Regions from separate parts of the Cellulomonas sp. EB106-03-03-XG116 genome, predicted to be linked through region 2. Evidence: riboswitches for the same ligand, from Rfam matches in the RefSeq annotation. Region 2 holds a riboswitch; the other holds the start of a gene.
What was found. A riboswitch is a leader RNA that binds a small molecule or an ion and turns the genes downstream of it on or off. The one in region 2 is predicted to bind S-adenosylmethionine.
Positions count from the first base shown of each region.

Region 1: another riboswitch for S-adenosylmethionine. It lies ahead of AC3WUG_RS16120 (DUF1737 domain-containing protein); the one in region 2 lies ahead of AC3WUG_RS06620 (NADPH-dependent FMN reductase).

Region 1 covers NZ_JBYTEP010000052.1:7,556-11,730, reverse strand. The annotation lists gene AC3WUG_RS16130 (O-succinylhomoserine sulfhydrylase) at 1-916, opposite strand, end outside; gene AC3WUG_RS16125 (rhodanese-like domain-containing protein) at 913-1,338, opposite strand; partial or broken gene AC3WUG_RS16120 (DUF1737 domain-containing protein) at 1,362-1,544, opposite strand; SAM riboswitch class I at 1,551-1,653, opposite strand; SAM riboswitch class IV at 1,771-1,885, shown strand; gene AC3WUG_RS16115 (aminotransferase class V-fold PLP-dependent enzyme) at 1,934-3,313, shown strand; gene AC3WUG_RS16110 (pentapeptide repeat-containing protein) at 3,372-3,995, opposite strand; gene AC3WUG_RS16105 (hypothetical protein) at 4,073-4,175, shown strand, end outside.
Region 2 covers NZ_JBYTEP010000010.1:59,568-63,742, reverse strand. The annotation lists gene AC3WUG_RS06630 (LLM class oxidoreductase) at 1-1,013, opposite strand, end outside; gene AC3WUG_RS06625 (flavin reductase family protein) at 1,085-1,651, opposite strand; gene AC3WUG_RS06620 (NADPH-dependent FMN reductase) at 1,648-2,202, opposite strand; SAM riboswitch class IV at 2,244-2,347, opposite strand; SAM riboswitch class IV at 2,573-2,686, shown strand; gene AC3WUG_RS06615 (LLM class flavin-dependent oxidoreductase) at 3,158-4,175, shown strand, end outside.

The sequences.
Region 1 (4,175 bases), on a different contig from region 2:
ACGGCAGGTACGGGTAGCGGACCTGCGCGATCGCCGGGTGCCCCTCGAGCCGGGTCGCCAGCGTCAGCGCGGACGCCGTCTGGTGCCGGACCCGCAGCGACAGCGTCTCCAGGCCCTTGAGCAGCACCCACGCGTTGAACGCCGACAGCGACGGCCCGGTGTTCCGGATCAGCGTCTGCACCGGCCCGTGCACGAACGCGTCGCTGCCGAGGATCGCCCCGCCGAGCACCCGTCCCTGGCCGTCGATGTGCTTGGTCGCCGAGTACACGACCACGTCCGCCCCGAAGTCGAGCGGCCGGGACAGCACGGGCGTCGCGAACACGTTGTCCACGACGACGACCGCGCCCGCGGCGTGCGCGAGCCGGCTGACCGTGGCGATGTCGACCAGGTCCTGCATCGGGTTGGACGGCGTCTCGAAGAACACCACGTCCGCGGGGGTCGACAGCGCCTCCTCCCACTGCGCGGGCACGTGGCCGTCGACGTAGTCGGTGCGCACGCCCCACTTCGCGAGGATCTCGTCGAAGATCACCACCGACGACCCGAACAGCGCGCGCGCCGCGACGACCCGCGAGCCCGACCGGACGAGCGCGGCGAGCGCGGTGAACACCGCGGACATGCCGGACGCCGTGGCGTAGCAGGCCTCCGCGCCCTCGAGCAGCCGGAGCCGCTCCTCGAACGTCGACACCGTGGGGTTGCCGTAGCGGGAGTACAGGAACCGGTCGGCCTCGCCGGCGAACGCCGCCTCGGCGTCGGCGGCTCGGGAGTAGACGTAGCCCTGCGTGAGGAACAGCGCCTCGGACGTCTCCTGGAACGGCGTGCGGACGTGGCCGCCGCGCACGGCGAGCGTGTCGGGGCGCAGGGACTCCCGGGGGAGCCGCTCGTCGTGCCAGTCCGCCGGGCCGGGAGCGGCGCTCACGCCTCCCGCCACGGCAGGCCGGCCGCGCGCCAGCCCTGGTGGCCCCGGCGGCCGTCGGGTCCGACGTCGCCCTCGAAGCCGGTGAGCACGTTGTACGCCGGGCCGAGGCCCGCGGCGGTCGCGGTGACCGCGGCGGCGACGGAGCGCACGCCCGACCGGCACAGGAACACCACGGGGCGCGGGTCGTCGGCGGTCACGCCGGCGACGGCCAGGCCGTCGAGGAACGCGGGGTTCGGGCAGCCGAACGCGTCGACCCACTCGACGAACGCCGTGCGGCCCTCGCCGGCGTCGGCGGTGTCCGGGACGCCGATGGTCTGCCACTCGCCCTCGGTGCGGACGTCCACCAGGACGGCGCGCTCGTCGGACAGCAGCAGGTCCCAGGCCTCCTGCGGGGTGAGGTCACCCGCGTACGGCGCGGTCACAGCGGGCGCACCGGGGTGCTCGGGGCCGCGGCGGCCGGGAGGACGACGGCCTGCGCGACGATCACGCGCTCCCCGTCGAAGGTGGCGGCGGGCCCGCCGTGCAGCTCGTAGCCCTCGGCCAGGGCGGCGCTGACCCGCTCGCAGAACGAGCGGTCGTCGGGCCCCGTCAGCAGGCGGTAGCGCAGGCGGTCGTCGGTGTCGGTCATGCCTCTCCTCCATCGGATCTGGCGGAAGCACCCTCGGCCGGCCCCGGTGGGGGTCCGCGGGTTGCTGCGGCGTCGACGAGCCAGATCTCTCGGCCGCTCTGGATGGTGCGGCGATGCTACGCCATCGCCCGGACCAGGATGGCCGCCCGACCGCGGCCGGGTGAACCCGTGTCGCACCGTGGACCACGGTTGACACCTCCGCGCGGACCGCCCCATCCTCGGACGAGGTCATGAGCGCCAGCGCGAAGCCCCGGCTCGCTGGCCGGCAACCCTCCCACCGCGGCGGGGTGCCCCGGGTGACGACCTGGCCGTCCACCGACCGGTGGCGGCAAGCGCGGGGTCGCCCGGTCGGCGACCGGGCCCCCACCGATCCGCTCGGGGGTACTCCCATGTCCGTCACCGCCACCACCTCGTGTGCCGAGACCGCCCTGCTGCCCGTCGTCGGCGGGGACACGCGCGTCCCGCTGGTCGACGGCCGGTCCGTGCCGTACGCGAACCTCGACTACGCCGCGTCCGCGCCGGCGCTCGAGTCCGTCGCCGCCCGCGTCGTCGAGGTGCTGCCGCTGTACGCCTCGGTGCACCGCGGCGCGGGGTACCTGTCCCAGGTGTCGACGGCGCTGTACGAGGCGTCCCGGGCGACCGTGGCCCGGTTCGTGGGTGCGCGCCCCGACGACGTCGCCGTGATCACCCGGAACACCACCGACGCGCTCAACCTGCTCGCCGGCTGCGTCCCCGACGGCGGCCGGGTGCTCGTCCTGGACGTCGAGCACCACGCCAACCTGCTGCCGTGGGTGCGCTCGGTCCGGGGCTCCGGCCGCACGGCGACGATCCTGCCCTCGGCGCCGACCGTCGCAGAGACGCTGACCGCGCTGCGCGACGAGCTCGCACGCCAGCCGTACGCGCTGGTCACGCTCACCGGGGCCTCGAACGTCACCGGCGAGGCGCTGCCGATCGCCTCGGTGGTCGCCCTCGCGCAGGAGGCCGGCGCGCGGGTGGCCGTCGACGGCGCGCAGCTCGTGCCGCACCGGGCGTTCTCGCTCGCGGCCAGCGGCGTCGACTACGTGGCGTTCTCCGGGCACAAGACCTACGCCCCGTTCGGGGCGGGCGCCCTGGTCGGCCGGCGCGACTGGCTCGACGCCGGCACGCCCTACCTCGCCGGCGGCGGCGCGGTCCGCGACGTGCGCACCGACCGGACGCTCTGGCAGCCGGCGCCCGCCCGGCACGAGGGCGGGTCGCCGAACGTGCTCGGCGCGGTCGCGCTGGCCGAGGCGTGCGACGCCCTGTCCGCGCTGCCCGCCAATGCCCTGGTCGAGCACGAGCAGGCGCTGCGCGAGCGGCTCGTCGACGGTCTGGCGGCGATCCCCTCGGCCCGCGTGCTGCGGCTGTGGTCGGACTCGACCGACCCCGTCGGGGTGGTCGCGTTCACGCTCGGCGACCACGACTCCGGCCTCGTGGCGGCGTACCTGTCCGCGGAGCACGGCATCGGCGTGCGGGACGGCCGGTTCTGCGCCCACCCGCTGCTGGCCCGGGTCGGCGTGACGGGCGGCGCCATCCGCGCGTCCGTCGGGGTCGGGACGACCACCGAGACGGTCGACCGGCTGCTCGCCGGGCTGCGCGCGTACGTCACCGCCGGGCCTGCCGCGGAGTACGAGGTCGTCGACGGCTGCTGGACGGTCGCCGACGACACCCGGCCCCGGCCGGCGGTGACCGGCATCGACGCGATCGCGGCGACCGCCGCGGCGGCCTGCGGGCCGGCCGTCGAGGACTGAGACCACGGCGCCGGGCGGCCCGCGCAGGGGGCGGGTCGCCCGGCGCCGTGGGGCGTCGTCAGCGGACGACGACCCCGAGGTGCGCGGCCAGCGCGCCCGCCAGGTCCAGCAGCTGCGACTGGCTGATCGTCGCGCCCTTCAGCCCCGCGGTGCCGTCGATGCCCGCGAGGTCCGCGCCGCGCAGGTCGACGTCCTTCAGCTGCGCCCGGGTGAGGTCCAGCCGCCCGACCCGGCAGTCCTCCAGCCGGACCCGCGCCGCCCGCACCCCGGCCAGGTCGAGGTCGCCGATGGTGCAGCCGACGAGGCGGACGTCCTGCAGCCGGGCGTCCCGCAGGTTGAGGTAGTCGATCTTGCCGCCCTCGACCGTCACCCGGTCCCAGGAGCCGCCGAACGCCTCGAGCGCGCCGAGCCGGCACCCCTCGAGCGTGACGTCGCGCCACGTGCCCGAGCGCGCGCGGAGCATCCCCGCGCGGCACTCGGCGAGCGTGGTGTCCACGAGGTGCGCGTGGTCGAGCTCCGCCCCGTCCAGGTCGCACGCCCGCAGCAGGCACTCGATGAACCGCGCGCTCTCCGCGTCGGCCCCTGCGAGGTCGAGGCCGTCGAGCAGGAGGCGGTCGTAGTCGCCCTCGGGCTCGACGGGGCCGGGGTACGGGTCGAGGAGGTCGGTGCGCGGGGCGGGCATGGGTCCAGCCTCGCACCCCGGAACCCGGGCTGTGGACGACGGTCGATCGGGGTCCCGGGCCCTCTAGCGTGGTCGGCATGGCGGCGGGAGCGGCGGTGACGAACGCGGCGCCGGCGCTCGGCACGGCCGAGTGGCTGGCGGAGTTCCTGCTGTCCCCGGGGCCGGCGGCGCTGGCGGCGG
Region 2 (4,175 bases):
GCGGGCAGCACGTCCCGGGCGAGCACCGGCAGGTCCGCGTCGAGGGACGCGGCGAGCAGCCGGACGCCGGCGACGGCGGGGTCGTCGGCGAGCTCGGCGAGCAGCGCCACCAGCCCGGCCGGCGTGCCGGCGTGCCGCAGCGCGGCGCCCGCGGCCCACGGCCCGGCGGCGCCGGCGTCGAGCTCGGCGAGGCGGTCGGTGCCCGTGCGCCCCTCCGCGTCGAGGACGACCTGCACCTCGACCACCGCCCTCGCGCCGGGGTCGCCGTCGACGACCGCGCGCGCCGCGGCCCGGGCCTCCGCCGCGCCGGACCCGCCGACGAGCACGACGTCCACCAGGCGCTCGCCGTCCCGGCCAGGGCCGGCGACGTCCCCGGCCCGCGCCAGCACGACCGGCTGCCCCTGCGGCGGCCGCGGCGTGATCAGCGGGCCGACGACGGAGAACGACTCCCCGGCGAAGTCCACCCGGTGGATCCGGTCCCGGTCGACGTACCGGCCGGTGGCGACGTCGCGGATCACCGCGTCGTCCTCCCAGGAGTCCCACAGGTCGCGGACGACCTGCACCACGTCCCGGGCCTCGCGGCCGAGGTCGGCGACCGGCGCGCGCCCGTAGGCCGCGGGCGCGGCGTCGCCGGGGGTCACCGCGGCCAGCCAGCCGGCGCGGCCGGCCGCGGCGAGGTCGAGGGAGGCGAGCTGCGTCGCGACGTGGAACGGCTCGGGGTAGGTGGTCGGCACCTCGGGCACGAGGCCGAGCGCGGTGGTCGTCCGGGCGACGAACGCCGCGCGGGTGACGGCGTCGAGCCGGGCCGACGCGGGCGCGCCCGGGGCGGCGGGCAGGGCGGCGTCGGCGAAGGTGGCGAAGGTCAGGCCGGCGTGCTCGGCGTGCCGGACGGCGCGGGCCAGGCGGGCGCCGGACACGAGGTCGGCGGGCGCGAGGCCGGACAGCGCGGCGGCGGCCGGGTGCGCGCCGGCGCCGTCGACGTCGAGGCCGGTGAGGAGCGGGGGGACGGTCACGGTGGTCTCCGGGGGTCGGGGAGCGGCGGGGATCGGGCGGCGCGGCGGACGCGGCGGGCGCCTGGGCGGCGTCACAGCGCGGTGTGCGCGCCGATCCGGTGGTAGGTGCGGTCGTGGTAGACGAGCGGCGAGGCGCCGTCGCCGGGCTCCGCGTCGGCCGGGCCGCCCGCGGACAGCGCCCGCAGCGACACGAGGTACGAGTCGCCGACCGGGGTGCGTTGCACGACGCGGGCGCGCACCCAGGACACCGCGCCGTCGATCACGGGCTCGCCGGTCGGGAGCGGGGTCCAGCCCCCGGCGGCGAACCGGTCGAGGCCGCTGGTGGCGAACCGCGCGGACACGTCGTCCTGGTGGTCGGCCAGGAAGCTCACCGCCAGCGTGGGCGCCGCGGAGACGGCGGGCCAGGAGGACGACGTCGAGGCGAGCGAGAACGCCAGCAGCGGCGGGGCCGCGGACACCGAGATGACCGAGGTCGCGGTGAACCCGACCGGCCGGCCGGCGTGCCGCAGCGCGACCACGGCGACCCCGGCGGGGTGCCGGCGGAACACCTGCTTGAACTGCTGCGGGTCCAGCTGGGGCTCGTCCTGCTCGGCCAGCAGCCGCTCGAGCGGGCCCAGGTCGGTGCGCTCGGCGGTCACCGGGCCGCCCCCGCGAGCGCGTCCGTCAGCCCGAGCGCCCGGCGCAGCGGCGCGGCGGCCCCGGCCAGCCACGCGTCCAGCGCGGGGTCGAGGTCGGCGAGCTGGGCCTCGGTGAGGGTCAGCGACCGCGCCGGGACGACCGCGCCCAGCTCGACGAGCACCGGCCGCAGGTGCACCTCGCCGGCGAGCGCGTGCGCGGGGCTGCCCGACACCACGAGCGGCACGGCGACGACGCCGGCGAGGCCGTCCGGGCCGTACAGGTCGAGGAACGCCTTGAGCAGACCGGTGTACGACGCCTTGTAGACCGGCGTGGCGATCACCGCGACGTCGGCGGCCGCCACCCGCGCGAGGGCGGCGTCGGCGGCGGGGTGCGCCGGGGCGAGCAGCTCGCCGGCGAGGGTCGCGAGGTCGACGACCTCGACGGTCCCGGCGGCGGCCGGCTCGCCGGACGGGAGCGCGGCCAGGCGCTCGGCGGCGGCGCGCGCGGCGGCCAGGGTGCGGGACCCGGCGCGCGGGTTCCCGGAGACGGCGACGACGGACGGGGACGACATGGTGGCCTCGCAGGGGTGTCGATCACGGTTGCCGTGCGGCGGAGCGGCGGGTGCCGGCCGACGGCCAGGTCATCTCCCGGAGCACCCCGCCGTGACGTGGGGTTGCTGCCCAGCCAGCCGGGGCTTGGCGCTGGGACTCGTGACCTCGGTGCGGAGGTCTAGCACCGGTCCGCGCCGCGCGGGCCGGGCCGCGGGGGAGTTCTCACGATCCGGGACCGTGCGAACGCCTGGGACCTTGGTCCTGTGACATCGCTCCGCCATGCGAGACGCGACGGTCCGGGCGTTGACGCCCTCCCGCCTGGTTCGTAGGTTCCCCGGCACCGGTTCGGACCGGGGCGCGCCGCACGGCGGGTCCCGGGACGCACCGGGTGGTCATGAGCTCCGACGCGAAGCCCCGGCTGGTCGGACGGCAACCCCCCGCGCGGGTGGGTGCCCCGGGTGAGGACCAGGTCCGCCGCCGCCGGCGACGGACAACACGCGGACCCGCCCGACCGGGCGGGGGCACACGAGGAGAACGCATGAGCCGGACCGTGCAGGCGCCGTGGGCGCCCTCGGCACCCGCCCTGCCGACCACCGCCGCCACCGACGGCGGGCGCTGTCGCTGTCGCCGCTGACCGGGCGCCCGCCGGTCCCGCGCCCCGCCCGGGGCGCGTGACCCCGGCCCACCGCGGCGCCTGAGCCCCACCCGGCCACGCCCCGGGACGCCGGCCGCACCGCCGAGCCGGCCCGCGCCGACCCGGCGGACCCGCGCCACCCGCGTCGACCCGCGCCGACCCGCGCCGGGAGAGGACGCGCGGGCCGAGGGAGGACCCCCACGGCCCGATCTCGGCGCGGGGGTCCTCCCTCGGTGAGCCGGGGCCGCCCGCCCGCTCGTCGATCCCTCGCCCGCGCGTCGCCGCGGCGCGCCCCGGCGCGCCCGCGACCGCCGCACCACCCGCCCCCGAACGGAGCCGTCATGCCCTTCTCGTCCCCTCGCGCCGGCCGCCGGGCGCTGCTCGGCGTCGACCTGACCGCCGCGGGCGCCCGGCCCGGCGCGCACGGTGCGCTCGGCGCGGTCGCCGCCCGCGCGTTCGACGGCGAGCGGCTCGCCCGCCTGGTGCACCGCGCCGACCGCGGCCTGCTCGACCTCGTGGTGCTCGGCGACGCCCTGCTGCTGCACCCCGGGCGGCGTCGGGTGCCGGGCCGGCTGGACGCCGCCGTGGCCGCGGCGCGGGTCGCCCCGCTGGTGCGCGCCGCCGCGCTGGTGGCGGGCGTCCCGCAGGACCAGGTCGAGCCGGGCCACCTCGCGGGCGCCGTCCGCGGCGTGCAGGGCGCGGCCGGCGGCCCCGCGGGCTGGCAGCTGTCCGGCCCGGGCGCGCCCGGCGACGCCCGCGCCGCCGCCGCCACCGACGGCAGCGCCCCGGTCGCCCCCGCCGACCCCGCGGCCGAGCGGGCGTGGGCCGACCGCGCCGCCGCCGCCCTCGACGCCGTCCTCGCCGCCTGGGACGCGGGGGAGCCCGGCGCGGTGCGCCGCGGCGGGGACGGCCGGTTCCGCGTCGACCACGACGGGATCCGGTTCGCCGTCCGGGGCCGGGCCGCCGCCCGCGCGGCCCACGCGACCGACGCGGCCGCGGCGGACCGCCCGCTCGTGGTGGTCCCGGTCGCCGGACCGGCCGCCGAGGCGCTGGCCGGCGCGTACGCCGACGTGGCCCGCCTCGCGTCGCCCGACCTCGAGGCCGCCGCCGCGGCGCGGGCCCGGGTGCGCGCGGCGGCGGTGGCCGCGGGACGGCCCGCCGACGCCGTGCGCGTGCTGCTCGACGTCGACGTGGCCCTCGCCGACGACCGGGACGCCGCCCTGGCGCGGCTGGACCTCGTCCGCTCCGTCGACCGGCCGGACCTCGGCGTCGCCGGCGCGGTCGTCGCCGGCACCGGTGCCGACCTGGCGGCCGTGCTCGCCGACGCGGTGCGGGACGGCGCGGTCGACGGGTTCGTCG